Regions from separate parts of the Ruegeria sp. YTSC199 genome, predicted to be linked through region 3. Evidence: riboswitches for the same ligand, from Rfam matches in the RefSeq annotation. Region 3 holds a riboswitch; each other region holds the start of a gene.
The links. Region 3 has a riboswitch for cobalamin ahead of AC2FEE_RS18385 (aromatic ring-hydroxylating oxygenase subunit alpha). Riboswitches for the same ligand answer to the same signal wherever they lie in the genome.

Region 1 (4,139 bases), on a different contig from region 3:
TTCCGCGCGAGGCGAGAAGCTCGGCAAATTCGGGCTTGGCGGCGATCTGCTCCAACGCGGTTTCCATCGCCGCAACCACTTCTTCTGGTGTGCCTTTGGGTGCGAATACGATCACTGGTGAGGAGACAGCTGCGAATGGAATGTTCAACTCACCAAACGAAGGGACGTCTTTCATGATGCCATCACGGTCCTGGCTGTTGACGGCCAGCGCACGCAATTGCTCTTCGAAACCTGCAAGCTGCTGAACGCCGAGAAACCCGAAGTCTGCCTGCTCACCAATCAGTGCGGCACGGGTCGGTCCACCCCCTTTGAATGGCACGTCTTGCGCCTCGATTCCGTTGCTGGCCAAAAAGCCCATTCCGCCGACATGGTGGAACCCGCCTCGGCCTGAATGGGCCCAACGCAACTCGCCGGGGCTTTCCTTGGCCGCTTCGATCACGTCCTGAACGGACTGGAACGGGCTGTTGGCCGGCACCATCAGCGAGGTCTGCAACTGACCGACCTGAGCGACAAAATCAAAGCTGTCCAGAGCGTCGATGTCCGTGTCACGGGTCATGGTCGACAAGAGAAACGACCCGCCAGAGGTCATCATCATCGTATAGCCATCGGGACGGGCGCCAACGACGGAATTGGCGCCGTTCAGGCCACCGGAACCGGGCTTGTTAACGACAACCACCGGCACATCCAGAATACCTTCGGCGGCGGCCGATATAGCGCGGGCATAGGCATCGGTGCCTCCTCCAGCTTTGTAAGGAACAACCAGGTTGATCGGACGTTTCGGCCAATCTGCGGCAAAGCTTGCGGTAGCTGTTGCGGTGACCGCAACGGCAGCGATTGCGGCACTAAGAAGAGTTCTGCGTTTCATGAGTAACCTCCCAATTTCACTTGGGATCAATCTACGCCGAGTCTTCAATTGTAAAAAATGCAAAGATGTTATTTACTCTTGCAAAATACGAAAGCGTGGAAAATGAATATCAAAGCCCTGCGTGCGTTTCGCGCGACATTGTCCGAAGGCTCGCTTGTCGCCGCGTCGGAGGTACTTCACCTCAGCCAGCCGGCAATCAGCCGCCTGATCTCGGGGCTTGAGGCAGAGCTTAAACTGACGCTTTTCGATCGCAGTGGTCGAAACCTGACACCAACGCCAGAGGGGCTGGCCTTTTACAAAGAGGCCGGACGAATCCTCGATAACCTCGACGAGGTTCCGCGCATCGCTGCTGACATCAAGGCGGGTCGCACTGAAACACTGCGCATTGTGACCATGCCAAGGATCGCGCAATCCCTGTCGGCCCCGGCCGTTGCACGGTTCACGAAAGCCAATCCAGGAACCAATGTCAGCCTGGACGTCCGCGCCCGAAGAGAAGCGGGGAAATGGTTGGCAGGGCGGGAATACGATATCGGGATTGGCGCGTTGCCTGTCGATCATCCAGGCATCATCACTAAACCTTTGTTGAGAGTGCGGGCCCAGGTCGTCCTACCCTTGGTTCATCCACTTTCAACTCGAACAGAGCTGACGGCAGGTGATCTTGCAGGTGAGACTGTCATACGTCTGATGCACGGCTTGTTGTTGCGCGACCAACTTGATGACATCTTCCATTCGGCTGGTGTTACACCGGTCCAAACTTGCGAAGTCGCTGCCTCTCAGCTTGCTTGTTCGTTGGTTGCCGAAGGTGTGGGATTAACTATCGCAGATGAATTGGTTGCAGCGCAGGCCAAACCAGAGAAGGTCGCGCTTGTACCTGTTACACCCGAACGTTGGATGACCTTTGGCCTGCTCTACCCTGTGTCTAACACAAGGTCCAATGCACTTGTTCAGTTTGAAAAGGCGTTGTTCGAAGTGGTTGAGGGGTTGGCGCAACAAAGCACGACACTCGAACTTGCAAATTGATTGTGTCTACTTGTTCACGCGCTGCGGCGTCCGGCCCCAAACAAAGGCCGAACCCGCGCCAAGCCTCCATCGCTGCGCGATCCCGCGCACGGATGGGGAAGCGTCGGTCGAACTCGGCCCATCAGTCCACGCGACCAGAACGCGACTCCTTTAGGTCCGGAAGCATCTTTGCGAACGGGCTTTTGCCCGACCCGTTTGCGTCCAGGACGACCAAAGTCGTGCCGGCTTCGAAATCCATAGACAGAAGACGGAACACCGACCGGTCCCGGCACCCAAGAGCCAGATCGCGGATTCGCAGAACAGCCGACATCAGATCATCGTGTAAGTCGAAAGCCATAGAAGCGCGGACAGCGCCAGAGCGTCCGCAACCAGAACCGGCACGCTGAATTCAGTCAGACAGCCTCCCCGCTGGCTAGCGCTGTTTTCTGTTAAGCGCTCCGTCATCGAGTTGCCCTGCAAGACCCAGCGTAGGCCCGAAGATCAGACGATGCCGAGACGAAGTGCGCCCCAAGCGTGCTGCAGGATCGGGTTTCAGATTTCCAAAACGACAAGAATATCACCTGCCCAGCTTGGACTAGGCATAACAGATGCAAGGTTTTGGACGGCAAAGACCGTTTGGAACCTTTTCATCCCCTATGAGTCACCCCACCCAGATTGGAAACAATTTGGATAGCAGGTCACCAGACTTGCGGTTCGACGCTGTCCCGATCCTTCTCTGGCAATTGCCAGTCGCCGATCTCGGATAGCTCACCCCCGACAGTTGCGGGCGAAGTCACGGATTGATTTTTTTCAGAGCTGCACCGTATACCCCTTAACCACCCCGCTCGACGCGGGCGGGAACCATCGCGGCTCCAACACGCGATCCGAGTTGGTTCAAAAAAAACGCGCCATGAATCGTTAGGCTGGCCGCTTGGCTTCCCGTTGACCCATGAAAGCGCTCGACATCCCTATAACCCAGCATATGGGCAGCCGGTCAAAACCAGCTGGAGTTTGGTGTTTTCCCGATTTCTTCGGGCCCGGTCGAAAGCTAAGAGGGAAACCCTTGGTACTTTCGCGCGGCTTTGGCTCTGGCGAGCAGAGAACTCGGCGGAATACGCGCCTTGGCACCGTCCGCTCCGTGCTAGTCAGAGCTCTGCAGGCAATCAAAACCGCTTAACCACGCTTCGGCCAGCCGCGCCGCATCCTGCCCCGCTCGATGCGGTGGCGGCCCTGCACTTTCTAACGTGTGATAGACGCGTGCGACCGCTGCGTCCTCGGTCAGGCTCATCCGGACATAGCTGTCAAAGTCGAGAAGCTGGACTTTGGGAAAGGGCATTTCCGTTTCCAGCAGCCGTATAAGCCACCGCCGTTCAAACTCCGGATTGTCCGTTACAGCAATTCCGGTGTTTCTTGCCTTGAACCATTGCGCAACCCTCTGGGGATCGCCGCCCTCTGCTTCAAGATAGGCGCGGCTTAATCCGTGGATTCGTGCACTGACGTCCGACCAGCCCGCCGCGTCCCAATCAGGGTGGGGTTTGATAAGACGCGATCCAGTGATCACGTTGCCGTTGACAGCGCGTGCAATCCCAATCTCAATTGGCCAACTGATCGCGCTTAGTGAGCTGGCTTCGAAATCGAGGAAATATGCGGGCTGAGTCCGGACTAGATTCTGGGTTTTCTCGGTCAAAACAGGCTATCCATTCTATGCGCGATACGCTTGTACAAAGGGCATCAAGCTTAAGCTGCTAGTTCGAGGCAGGAACACTCACTTTGAACGCCGTTCTTGGATCGGCTGACGTCCAAGAGCGCAATGATTTTGCGCGGTCTTCGAAAAGAACGGTGCTTCCGATCACCAAAGTGGCAACAGAACCGATAGTACATTTCCAACAATCACAAGCAGTCCGCGCTCGAACAAAAGTGTTGTGGCATGTTATTGCCGTTGCGGATCAACGGATAGGCATAGCACGGCTCAATCCACGGATTTGAAAAGAATTTCCGGGATTTCCCCTTTGCATCCGATTAGATTTAACCCATCTCGGCGAGACATTTTCCAAAGGAGAGACACATGTCGCGCACTATCCTATTAGCTGTAGCCATCGCCGCCATCGGCGCTGGCGCGTATTATTACTTTACTCAACCTGAACCCACGCCTGCTGAGCAATTGCAATCGGCGGCACAAGACGCTGGCGACGCGGTCAGCGAGGCCGCCCAGGATGCAACCGATGCTGTAAGCGAGGCTGCAAGCTCGGTCGCGGATCAGGCAACCGAAGGCGCC
Region 2 (4,139 bases), on a different contig from region 3:
CGCGTGCCGTCGGGGTATACGCAGGAGCAGCAGGTTGAGCAGGGGCATGTGATGGCACTACGGTGCCGCCATCGGGGCCTCCGTTCGGCGGGGGCGGCGGTGCATCCTGCAACCGCTTGATCAGTTCTTCTGGGCTCGGCAGGTCGGCCACGTGGGTCAGGCGAATGACAGCCATCTCGGCAGCCATCATCGCGTTCGGAGCCGCCGAGACTTCTTCGAGCGCTTTCAGCAGCATTTGCCACATCCGGGTCAGTACCCGCATAGGCAGGGCCTCAGCCATCTGCTGACCACGGGCGCGTTCATCCGGTGATACGGTTGGGTCCTCGGCTGCGTCCGGGGTAATCTTGACCACTGATACCCAGTGGGTGATCTCGGCCAGATCGCGCAGCACCGCCAGCGGATCCGCGCCTTCGGCGTATTGCGCGCTCAGTTCGGTCAGGGCGCTCGCGGCATCTCCGCGCAGGATCATGTCCATCAGGTCCAGCACCCGCCCGCGGTCGGCCAGTCCCAACATCGCACGCACTTGATCGGCGCTGGTTTCCCCGGCCCCGTGTGAGATCGCCTGATCCAACAGCGAGGTTGCATCCCGTGCCGACCCTTCGGCCGCACGTGTGATCAAAGCCAACGCGTCATCCGCGATCTGGGCTTTCTCGGCCGTTGCAATCTTGCTGAGCAGGCCGATCATGTCTTCTGGCTCGATCCGGCGCAGGTCGAAGCGCTGGCAACGGGACAGCACCGTCACCGGCACTTTGCGGATCTCGGTTGTGGCGAAGATGAACTTCACATGTTCGGGTGGTTCTTCAAGCGTCTTGAGCAGCGCGTTGAACGCGCTGGTCGACAGCATGTGGACCTCGTCGATGATGTAAATCTTATAGCGCGCGCTGGCGGCGCGGTAACGAACGCTGTCGATGATCTCGCGGATGTCGTTGACGCCTGTGCGGCTGGCGGCGTCCATTTCCATCACGTCGACATGGCGGCCTTCCATGATGGCCACGCAGTGTTCACACTGGCCGCAGGGTTCCGTGGTCGGCTTGCCCTGGCCATCGGGGCCGATGCAGTTCATGCCCTTGGCGATGATCCGCGCCGTGGTGGTCTTACCCGTGCCGCGAATGCCGGTCATGATGAAGGCCTGTGCGATCCGGTCGGCCTCGAACGCGTTTTTCAGCGTTCGGACCATCGCATCCTGACCGACGAGATCGGCAAAGGTTTCGGGGCGGTATTTGCGGGCAAGAACCTGATAGGCGGGGCTTGGCGTGTCGTTCATGTCTGCTCTGTCGGATTCGGTTCAAGAATGCAGCGTAGAGACCCCCGCCGCCCGCGTCCACCGCCGCTGTAGGCGAAATTCGGTTTGCAGGACAGTTTGCGCATCGTAGAAACGATTGCAGGAGGGCCATCTTTTGAGACTCTTTGCGATTCACGCCGTGCAGGTGGGAAATGGCACGGTTGCCCTTTCACCAGTCCCGGGGCGCGGCGGCAACTACCTGCAGGATCTTCGTAGCATCCGAGACTGGCAGCCGGATCTGGTGGTTTCCATGACCACTGAGATTGAAATGCTACAGGAAGGCGCCGCCGGACTCGGCGACGATCTTCGCGCCGCCTCTATTGGGTGGGCGCATCTGCCGGTTACGGATTTCGGCGCGCCACCGCCAGAAGTTCAGGCCGCATGGGCCGAGGTCAGCGCGGCGGCGGCACAAGTCCTGTCCCGTGGAGGGCGGGTGTTGGTGCATTGCCGGGGCGGTTGCGGCCGGTCCGGCATGGTTGCCTTGCGCCTTATGGTCGAACAGGGCGAGCAGCCCGAGGCAGCGCTGAAACGTCTACGCGCCGTGCGGCCCTGCGCCGTTGAAACCGACGGCCAGTTGCAATGGGCGGCGCAGGCGGCCAGCGCCCGAAAGGGCAGCTAGCTTAGAGCGCCGCGTGCTGCTCCTGTTGCGCAACCGGACTTGCGGCCAGCATCAATACCTCGAGCATCGCGCAGGGCGGGTTGGCCATAACATCGGCGGGCAGAGAGCTGAACACATCTGCGAACATCATGTCGGCATACCTATCAAGTGAATCGGTGGAGACATCGGGTTCCGTGCCGCAAAAGACCCGAATCTGATCAGGCCGCGCGCGAAATCGGGCGGTGCAACCTTCAAGGCAATGGGCCAGTTCACTGCTGCCTTCGACCTGAAAATCGGGGGTTGTTGCAGGTGCGGCGGTCTCTATCGCCTGAGTAATGACACGCGCGACCCGTGCCAATGCTGGGCAGGTCTTGCCGGTTCGCTGGCATACGGTGGCCGAGTATTCGTGGGTCTTGGTCTTCCAGATCATTGTGCGCCCTCCGCGCGTAGGACGGGGCGTAGATCAGGTGTGACAGCATGCTGACGACCTGCCCGGACACCCCGCCCGAGTTTCGGTTTTGGTTCGATGGCAGGTCTCCTGACTTGCGGGTCATCGCGTTGCCGACCTTCCCAGCCTTTCGGCCAGTGGTGTTTCGGCATTGCTCACCGCTTACAGTTGCGGGGGCAGTCGCGGCCTTGGTTCGTTCCGGTATAACCGGGGCAGAACCGCACCGTGTTCCCTTTTCATCCCGCCCCGGATTGGGGTCGAGAACCATCACGGCATCGCTAGCGGGTGCGGGCGGTCCGAGTCAAGCGGGCAATTTGCACGGCCAGGTCGACGCGTGGTCATGTACGACCACTGTTGACTTGTGACGGAAAACGCTGCGGATTGAAGAAAGTGAACCAATCGGTTCAAAATCCGGAGGCCGCACCATGCTGGACACTGCACAAACCGTTTCGATCGAGGACTTTCAGTTTCAGTCCGGCGCGGGCACCTTGTCGGCACGCCTTTATCTGCCAGCGTCCGCGCCCCAGGTGGCCGTAGTCATTCACGGTGCTACCGGTGTACCGAGAGATTATTACCAGCATTTTGCACGCTGGCTGGCTGCCGAGCGGGGGATGGCCTGTCTGACTTACGACTACAGCGATTTCGGCCATTCTCTGAACGGGTCGTTGAAAGAATCACGGGTCAAGATGGCCGATTGGGCCTTGGTCGACATGCCTGCGGCCCGCGCTGAAATGCGGCGCAGGTTCCCCGATGCGCAGCAGTGGAGCATCGGACATTCGGTCGGCGGGATGCTGGGGCCGATTCAGCCCGACGTCGATCAGATCGACCGCATGATCTGCGTCTGTTCCGGCCCTGTAACGGTATCGGATCACCCCTGGCCGTATCGGGCGCTGGCTTTGCTGTTCTGGTATGGTCACGCACCCTTGGCGGTGAAAGCCCTGGGGTATCTTCCTGGCAAGGCGCTGGGGGTCGGGGCGGACCTGCCGGCATCGGTATATTGGCAATGGCGGCGGTGGTGCACCGCGCCACGCAACTACCTGCCCGAAATCGGGATATCCTTGCCTGATGCGCGCTGGGCGCAGTCAGGGACGCCCGTGGACCTGTTTACCTTCGAGGATGATGATGTGGTACCGCCCAATGCGGTGTGGCGATTGGCTGATCTGTACGGTCCAGATGCGCGCCGTCACCTGTTGTCACCCGGTGAATTTGGCTTGTTGGAAGTTGGGCACATCGGCGCTTTTGCGCGCCGCAACGCAGCCCTTTGGCCACGGCTGATCGCATGACTTCGCCGGTTCTGGCGCTTTACGTTCGCTACGGGCAAGAAGTGAGAGGTTGGACATCGACCCAAGCGGGGCTCGTTGTGGCTGCTTCCTTCCGGACCTGACCAGGTTGGCGAGGCGCTCGCCCGCGCCAACCTCTCAACGCACGATATAGGCAACAGGCGCGGAAATGACAACCCGTCAGAGCGTTAAACGGATCAGCAAAAAGCCGTCATCGTCTTCTCCGATCAGCTGCGGAGTGTATTCTTCAAGCTCGGCAATATGATCGCGGGCCTTCGGACCGGTTCTGAGCAGGGTTGTCGCGCCGGGAAATGGAGCAAACCGAAAGGCGCGCGGCGCTTTTTCCAGCGGGTCCCGTGGCAGGGCACCCGACATGTAGTCTCGCAGTATGTGCTGAACGGGTTGTGCAGGCAGCGGGATCGGCTCGGCCTGGTCGACAAAGGGGAAATGGCCGCCCCCGTTGGCTCGGTAGTTGTTCAGCGCAACGACAAAGCGCTGGTCGGGTGCCACGGGACGGCCCTCGAATCGGAT
Region 3 (4,139 bases):
CAGGTATTTACGCGCCGCGCTTTCTGCATTGGTAAACAGGCCAGCAGGTCCAATGGCCTTGATCCGCATACCGGGCCTCAGGTTGTCCAGCATCCAGCGCGTGCCAATACTGTCGGGTTGCGCTTTGGCGGTGATGGTAATCGACCGAGGCCGCGACGGCGAAGATGAGATCGTGTAGGTGCGATGTACGACTCCACCGGGTTGGCCGGGCGCAGGAATTTCGAGCGTCAGAAACTGACCGGGATGATATGAAAACTGCGCCCCCGAAGGGGCGCGGAACGAAAAGCTGGCGGTATTCGGCATCTCGGGCACGACCGAGACACATTCCAGCATCTCGCCATCCTGCCAGATGGTGGAAGAGGGCGTGTTCATGTCTTTCATCGGCCTTACTCCGCCGCCATGGTGTCCGGCACCAGACGGGCCGACAGTGTGTTGCAATACCAGTCCACAAACTGCAGCACGCCGGATTCCTGAATGGCCGAGTACGGGCCGGGCATATAGGCCGGGCTGTTGATGCCTTGCTGGTTGTCCTCAACCACCTGACGGTCTTCGTCATTCGTGGCGACCCAGACTTCGGTCAGACGTTTCACATCGTAGTCAACGCCCTCAACTGCGTCCTTGTTGACCAACCATTTGGTTGTGACCTCGGTCTCGGTCGGGCTGATCGGGGCGACGCGGAAAACGATGGAGTGGTCAGCCAGAAAGTGGTTCCACGTGGTCGGATAGTGGAACTTCAACAGCGATCCCGCATCCGCAAAGGGCGATCGGCCCAACCAGCGACGCACGGCGGATTTGCCATCCATCGTATAGCTCTCGGCCCCCTCTTTCAGGGGCATACGTGCCAGACGATACTGGCCATCATCGTGCAGATAGAACTGTGATGGCATGCCCGCAGCATGGCACCGGTCGAAATGGGCCTGCATGTATGCTGGCGTTTCGCCGCCTTCGATTCCTGTCACCCCCGGATCATCCGGGAAGGTCCGGCACAGCGCAGGATGGTTGCCGCCGCAGTGATAGCACTCGCGGTTGTTTTCCCAAACCAGCTTCCAATTGCCGTTTTCGATGATCGAGCTTTCAAAGGCGACCTTGGCATTTTTCAGATCATGCGGCTCGAGATACGGGCGCGCGATATTGGCGAACGTATCGAAATCGGGGGCGTCATCCGCCAGACAGATATAGACCAGCCCGGCAAGCTCCCGGCAATGGACGGTCTTCAAACCATGCTGTTTCGGATCGAAATCCGGCCCCATGTCGCGGGCCCACAGCAAGGAGCCATCAAGCTCATAGGTCCACTGGTGATAAGGGCACACCAGCTTGGGCGCATTACCTTTAGCGGCCTTGCAAATGATCGAGCCGCGATGGCGGCAGGTGTTGTGAAACGCCCGGATCTGATTGTCGGCCCCGCGAACAATGACCACACGATAGGCGCCTATGCTATAGGTCACGTAGTCGCCTGCTTTCACCAGTTCACATGCCGGAATGGCAAACAACCAGTCGCGATAATGGATGGTTTCAAGGTCGGTCTGAAAAACTTCGGGATCGGTGTAAAACGCCTGCTCCAGAGCGCAACCTGGATTTCGACGCGCCAATAGGCTTTGAATGTTGTTCACTTCTGGCTCTCCTGCCGCGCCCCGCGGCGTTGCTTGGGCAGATGACAAGGAGGAACAGTCCGGAGGTGCGCGAGGATCACGTCCGAAACCTGTGCCCCCACCGCCACCCGCGGTTTGACATATCTTTGAGGCTGGTTTCCGGACTTGAAAGGGGTTTTCACCCGGTTTCGACACCTTCCCGGGATCCTCGTCCCAGTGGTTGATTATCGAACCTGACCTTCCTTACCGTTGCGGGGGCAGTGCCGGATTTACACCGGCTTCCCAATTCTCCGCCGCCTGAGAATCAAGCAGCGGCACCTCACAATCGCAGGATAGTTTTGACCCATCTTGGCGCTGAAATGCTTGCGACATTTCCCGAGGCAAAACAGACATTGAGGTGTATAAATGGAGTTTAAAAATGCACAAAATCGCTACATTTCAACTATTTTCGGGCGATGCACTCGGCTGAAATCTCCAACCCACAATGGTCGCAACACCAAATTCAACGATATCGAAGTGACCACTTTTCAATGTGTTTGAATGACCGGCCTTTGAAGAGTGCTGAGAAATCTCGGTGTGGTTTCACCACAAGCGGACCTGACAGGTTTTCGTTTCATAAGGTGCGGTTTTGTTGGAGTTGCCCAACCCAATCTGGTCAACTCACCGACAACTGAATCTGCATATTGCTCTTTGCTGAAAACGCTCCTGAGCACCACATCGACCGGTGCGTTCGATCAAGCGCACAGGGGATCACCTAGCTGTTTGGCTTCTTCAAATCGTTCATTCGTTTTGTGGCGGTCGGCTATTTCGACAGCCTCGTCAAATGCACCAGTGAAAAGCGCCACCGCACCGAAAAAGGCCAAAACCGCTCAGTCGGCAGGATCCAGTTGTGACGTGGGCTGGCCCGGTGTCATGGCTGCCTTTTGTTCCAATTCGGCGAAATAGGCACAGCTTTGGGCTGGTTGACCCCCGACCTGATCCGGAGCCAGCCTTAAGGCCTCATTGGCAGGAGCCCTCGCAACTTACGCATATTTGTCTTTCTTTTCTGACGGCGGCGACAAAACAAGAAGGCGGTCCACGGGCAGAGTTCTTCTTGTGATGGCCGTCACAATGCGGTTCATTCGGTTCGATGACCTCTCTGGCTTTTCCGACACTGTTGTATCAGGCCAGAGTCGTCCCTGCGGAAGGCCAAGGCCACGCAGAGATTGCTTTGAAGGCAATCCTCCCGCACTCTCCACTTGAGAAGAGAGGGCGCGGCACATGGGAAACATCAAAGAGGAAACGCTCGACCCTGACGATTGGGAGGCGGCCCGCGCGCTCGCGCATATCGTGGTGGATGAAGCCATCGATCATTTGGAGCAAGTGCGCGAACGTCCCGTTTGGCGCCCAATGCCCGACGACGTTCGCTCTCGACTCAAGGCTGGATTGCCTGAAGACCCCAGCTCATTGGAACAGGTCTATAGCGACTATCGTGCGCTCGTACGCGCCTATCCCATGGGAAACATCCATCCCCGTTTCTGGGGGTGGTACATGGGAGCCAGCAACTTTACAGGAGCATTGGGTGATTTCCTTGCCGCTGTTGAGGGAAGTAATCTTGGGGGCGGGAACACAGGTGCGGCGCAGGTCGAGCAGCAGGTTGTCGATTGGTTGAAGGAAATCGCAGGCTTTCCTGAAAATGCCAGTGGAACCCTGACCAGCGGCGGGTCCATGGCGAACCTCGTTGCGCATACGGTCATCCGGAACCTCGCCGCCGGCTATGATGTGCGCGCGGAAGGCATCGCAGCATTAGAAAGGCCGCTGCGGTATTATGCTTCCGACCAGGTCCATAGTTGCCACCAAAAGGCGTTGGAGACCCTTGGTCTTGGCTCAAAAGCGCTGGTGGAGGTCCCGAGCGATGACCGCCAGCGGATCAGACTCGATGCGCTGGCGGCAGCGATTTCCAAAGACCGCGCGCAGGGATTGCAGCCAGCTTGCGTCATCGGGACGGCAGGAACCACAAACACCGGCGCAATAGATGACCTGACCGCGCTTGCCGATCTTTGCGAACAAGAACGGCTTTGGTTTCATGTGGATGGGTGTATCGGCGGTGTTCTGCGCCTTTCCCCAGACCACGCGCATCTTGTGTCCGGCATGGAGCGGGCCGGTTCCGTCGCAATCGATCCACATAAATGGCTACACGCGCCGTTTGAGGCAGGAGCCGTTCTGATCAAGGATCCCGAGGCGCATTTCGCAACCTTCGAAATGCATGGCGCCTATCTTCAACTTCAGGAACGTGGGACGCTCACAGGTAAGTTCCTTGCAGACTATGGTCTGGAACTCAGCCGTGGTTTCCGAGCGTTGAAAATCTGGATGGCTTTCAAGGAGCAAGGTGCCGCCAAGTTCGGGCGCCTTATTTCTCAGGACATCGCTTTTGCACGTTACATGGCGCGTCGGATCGAAGCTCATCCGATGCTGGAGCTGATTGCCCCGGTAGACCTCAACATCGTTTGCTTCCGCTATATGGCGGCGGATGAGGATGCGGCCAAGGCTCTCAACACTGAGATCATGCTG
Region 4 (4,139 bases), on a different contig from region 3:
ATGCACGAAGGAAGTACCGGAGGAAATCTTGATCGCCTCATAGGTGGTGTTGAGGTCCATCCCGGCAGCCTTGGCAGTCACCAGCGCCTCGGCACAGGTGATCAGGTTGGCGGTGGCCAGATAGTTCGTCAGCACCTTCAGGACCGAGGCCGAACCTAAATCTCCGGTGTGCAGAACTCGCCGTCCCATCGTGGTTAGAAACGGCAAAATCCGCTCGAATGTTTCGCGGTCGCACCCTGCGAAGATCGAAATGTTGCCGGTCGCCGCCCGGTGGCACCCGCCGGACACCGGGCAATCGACCGCGGCGCCTCCGCGTTCGACCACCATCGCGCCGAGACGCATAACCTCAGTCTCATCGGTGGTCGACATCTCCATCCAGATTTTGCCCGGAGCGACCTCGGGCAGCATCTCTTTCATCACGGCGTCCGAGGCGGCCGGGGACGGCAGACAAGTGATGACTGCATCACAATCCCGCATCATCTGCGCCGGACTTTCGGCAGCTTTGGCGCCTTTGGCCACGTATTCGGCCACCAGATCGGGGGCGAGGTCATGGACCGTCAAGTCAATTCCGTTGCGCAGCAGCGAGCCGGACAGCTTGCCGCCGACATTACCCAAACCGATGAATCCGACTTTCATTTCACCCTCCCGAAGGTCGTCGTTTGTGCTGAGTATCCCTATTGCCTGCCGGAAACAAAAATGAATAATAACACGTGATATAGGTAAAAATTTTTGGTGATAGATGGATCGCCTTCCAAATCCCGCTTGGCTGCGCAGCTTCGAATCCGCCGCGCGCCATCTGAATTTCACCACAACCGCGCGGGAACTTGGCCTGACGCAAACAGCCGTTTCACTGCACATTCGGTCCCTCGAAGCCGAGCTGGGTCAAAAGCTGTTCACACGAAATGCGCGGCGGCTGGAACTGACCGAGCTTGGGCAGTCTTATTCGCTGACAGTGCGGCGCGCTCTGGCCGATATCACACTGTCCACCAACAGCCTGTTTGGCCCGGCCTCGCGTCAGACACTTACGATCCGCGCCGCTATATCGACTGCCACCTACTGGATCGCCGCCGAACTGCCCGACTTCACCGAACGGCATCCGGACATCCCTGTCCGTCTGGTGTCGCATATCTGGAATGACAGCGGGACACCCGGCGATGTGGATGTGGAAATCCGCTTGGGTTACGGTGACTGGCCGGGGGTGCGATCCGAAAAACTCACCGACGAAAAGCTGGTCCCGGTCTGTCGGGCTGGGGACGACTCAGCAAAGCTGATCTCCCTGCCGCACGGGCCGCTGATTCACATCCTTGGATACGAGGACAACTGGGCGCGGTATCTTCAGGCCAACGGCATAGCGCCGCCCCACCAGCCGCCCCGGCATTCTGTGGACACCACGGTGGCGGCGCTGCAACTAGTGATGGCTGGTGCAGGATATGCCACGATCCTGGAACGGTTCGCAAACAACGCAATTCGGCAAGGCGCACCGATTGCGATTGCGGGTCCGGCGATTCCCTTTGCCCAGTCGCATTATCTGGTCAGCGCTCAACGGGCCGTGCAATCCACGGCAGCGGCGGGTTTGTTTTGCGCGTGGTTGCAGGAACGGCTGGTGGCGGATGCCGCGGATTGACACAAGCTGGTCGCTTTTCTGTTCTATGGGGTTTCTACCCCTGTCTCGCGCTTGACAAGGCCCCTGCCCGTGCCGCATGTCGCTTGCGTTGGTGTCCATCCACGGATGGATGAAAAGGGAATGCGTCAACGGTGATCCGTCAAACGCAGCCGCCCCCGCGACCGTGACCGGAGAGGGTGCCCAAAGCCACTGGCCGAATTGGCCGGGAAGGCGGGACATCCGACAGAGGCCCGCCTCTGACATCCGCAAGCCGGGAGACCTGCCAGCACGCGAAGATGAAACCGGGCGGGGTGTTCCGGTGTCGGGTCCATGTTGCGACACGTGGCCCGCATGAAACCCCGTCCCCCGCAATGAGGATTTGGGGGGATGAGAGACATGACCGAGACCGCACCAGTCGAGCTGCTGGTCTGTACCACGTGCCGCCGCGGCTTGCCCGTTGAGGACGACGCGCAACGACCCGGCGCCTTGCTTCACAAAGCACTGGAAGAGGCCGAACTGCCTGAGGGCGTGACCCTGAAAGCCGTCGAATGCCTGTCAAATTGCGATCAGGGCTGCTCCATCGTGCTGCGCGGCGGGCCGGATCGCTGGACCTTTGTGTATGAGCATTTGAACGAAACCGACCATGTTGATGTCATCGTCGATGGTGCCACCAAGTACCTTGCCGCCGAAGATGGTTTGGTCAAATGGCGCGAACGCCCTGAACATTTCCGCAAAAACTGTGCGGCCCGTATTCCCCCGATTGGAGCCCTGAAATGAGCAACCTCGAAAAACTTCCCGTCACTGTGATCACCGGCTTTTTGGGCTCGGGCAAGACTACGCTGGTCAAGCACCTGATGCAGAACCCGCAGGGCAAGCGTCTGGCCGTTGTGGTCAACGAGTTTGGTGATGTGGGCGTAGATGGCGATATTCTGAAATCCTGCGCCATCCCGGATTGCCCGGCAGAGAACATCATGGAACTGGCGAACGGTTGCATCTGCTGCACCGTGGCTGATGATTTCATTCCGACCATCGAGGCCCTGATGGCGCTGGAGCCGCGCCCCGATCACATCCTGATCGAAACCAGCGGTCTGGCCCTGCCCAAGCCGCTGTTGAAGGCGTTCGACTGGCCGGATATCCGGTCGAAGATCACCGTCGACGGGGTGATCGCTCTGGCCGATGCCGAGGCTGTTGCCGCCGGTCGTTTTGCCCCGAATGTCGAGGCCGTGGATGCCCAGCGCCTGGCCGATGACTCGATCGATCACGAAACGCCCCTGTCCGAAGTGTTCGAGGATCAGGTCTCCTGCGCTGACATCATCTTGCTGACCAAGCCTGATCTGGCTGGCCCCGAAGGCGTAGCCAAGGCCAAAGAGGTGATCGCGACCGAGGCTCCACGCCCCCTGCCCGTCGTCGAAGTAGCCGAAGGTGTAGTGGATGTCCGCGTTGTGCTGGGTCTGGAAGCAGCAGCCGAGGATGACATGGAAGCCCGTCCATCGCATCACGACGGCCACCACGATCACGAGCATGACGACTTCGAAAGCATCATCGTTGAGTTGCCGGAACAGAGCGATGCTGTTGATCTGGTTGCCAAGATCGAACGTCTGGCCACGGAACTGAACATCCTGCGGGTCAAAGGCTATGCAGCAGTATCAGGTAAACCCATGCGCCTGTTGGTGCAGGCCGTCGGCACGCGCGTCCGTCACCAATTCGACCGCCCATGGGAACCGGGTGAAGAGCGCCGCTCGCGTCTGGTGGTGATTGCCGAGCATGACGACATCAACGAGGCCGCGATCCGCGATATCCTCGTCGGTGTTTCTGAGCCCGCCGAGTAACCACACATGCACGTCGTCTTCCGCGAAAGTCACGGGTTAGAGGAAACCGAGACCGCGACCGATCTGGGCCAGAGCCCGGCGGATCTGGTGGTGCTGTCCTTTTCGGACAGCGACCTAGGCGCTTTCGCGGCGGGCTGGCATCGTGGTGGAGGCCCCGAGGGGCGGATGCCGACGATGCGTCTGGCCAACTTGGCGGCGCTGAAGCACCCCCTTTCCGTCGATACCTATGTCGAACAGACATTGGAGGGTGCGAAAGGCATCCTGATCCGTTTGATCGGCGGCGTGCCTTACTGGTCTTACGGCTTGCAGCAGGTTCTGGCGCTGGCGCAGGCCAAAGGCATCGCGCTGGCCGTTCTGCCTGCGGATGGGCGTGAGGACACGCGGCTGGATGATTTCTCCACCCTACCGGTCTCGACCCTGCGCCGCTTGGCGCATCTGTGTGACACTGGCGGCGAGGTTGCAGCACAGGCTGCGCTGGCGCAGATGGCGCTGGCGGCAGGTCTCTATGCCGGCCCGGTGATGGGCGCAAAGACCTTACCCGACTGCGGCGTCTGGTGCCCGGACCGCGGCGTGATCCCGGTGGATACAGCGTTCACAATCGATGCGAGACGTATCCTCGTCACCTTCTACCGCGCTTATTTGACTTCGGCCGACACAGCGCCGATCACCGCCCTGATCCGCAGCCTGCGAGACCGGGGACTGGATGC

Region 1: another riboswitch for cobalamin. It lies ahead of AC2FEE_RS08850 (hypothetical protein); the one in region 3 lies ahead of AC2FEE_RS18385 (aromatic ring-hydroxylating oxygenase subunit alpha).
Region 2: another riboswitch for cobalamin. It lies ahead of AC2FEE_RS20040 (hypothetical protein); the one in region 3 lies ahead of AC2FEE_RS18385 (aromatic ring-hydroxylating oxygenase subunit alpha).
Region 4: another riboswitch for cobalamin. It lies ahead of AC2FEE_RS00325 (DUF1636 family protein); the one in region 3 lies ahead of AC2FEE_RS18385 (aromatic ring-hydroxylating oxygenase subunit alpha).

The regions. Positions count from the first base shown of each region.
Region 1 is NZ_JBXWMF010000007.1:90,122-94,260, forward strand. Features, by position in the region: gene AC2FEE_RS08840 (tripartite tricarboxylate transporter substrate binding protein) at 1-865, opposite strand, end outside; gene AC2FEE_RS08845 (LysR family transcriptional regulator) at 968-1,885, shown strand; gene AC2FEE_RS08850 (hypothetical protein) at 2,007-2,222, opposite strand; cobalamin riboswitch at 2,540-2,745, opposite strand; gene AC2FEE_RS08855 (hypothetical protein) at 3,006-3,551, opposite strand; gene AC2FEE_RS08860 (hypothetical protein) at 3,930-4,139, shown strand, end outside.
Region 2 is NZ_JBXWMF010000025.1:54,065-58,203, reverse strand. Features, by position in the region: gene AC2FEE_RS20050 (DNA polymerase III subunit gamma/tau) at 1-1,264, opposite strand, end outside; gene AC2FEE_RS20045 (protein-tyrosine phosphatase family protein) at 1,398-1,901, shown strand; gene AC2FEE_RS20040 (hypothetical protein) at 1,903-2,310, opposite strand; cobalamin riboswitch at 2,392-2,612, opposite strand; gene AC2FEE_RS20035 (alpha/beta hydrolase family protein) at 2,754-3,611, shown strand; RNA gene ffs (signal recognition particle sRNA small type) at 3,651-3,749, opposite strand; gene AC2FEE_RS20025 (bifunctional 2',3'-cyclic-nucleotide 2'-phosphodiesterase/3'-nucleotidase) at 3,789-4,139, opposite strand, start outside.
Region 3 is NZ_JBXWMF010000021.1:20,445-24,583, forward strand. Features, by position in the region: gene AC2FEE_RS18380 (FAD-binding oxidoreductase) at 1-381, opposite strand, end outside; gene AC2FEE_RS18385 (aromatic ring-hydroxylating oxygenase subunit alpha) at 387-1,610, opposite strand; cobalamin riboswitch at 1,723-1,926, opposite strand; gene AC2FEE_RS18390 (pyridoxal phosphate-dependent decarboxylase family protein) at 2,850-4,139, shown strand, end outside.
Region 4 is NZ_JBXWMF010000001.1:66,089-70,227, reverse strand. Features, by position in the region: gene AC2FEE_RS00335 (NAD(P)-dependent oxidoreductase) at 1-636, opposite strand, end outside; gene AC2FEE_RS00330 (LysR substrate-binding domain-containing protein) at 740-1,624, shown strand; cobalamin riboswitch at 1,697-1,905, shown strand; gene AC2FEE_RS00325 (DUF1636 family protein) at 2,000-2,380, shown strand; gene cobW (cobalamin biosynthesis protein CobW) at 2,377-3,432, shown strand; gene cobN (cobaltochelatase subunit CobN) at 3,439-4,139, shown strand, end outside.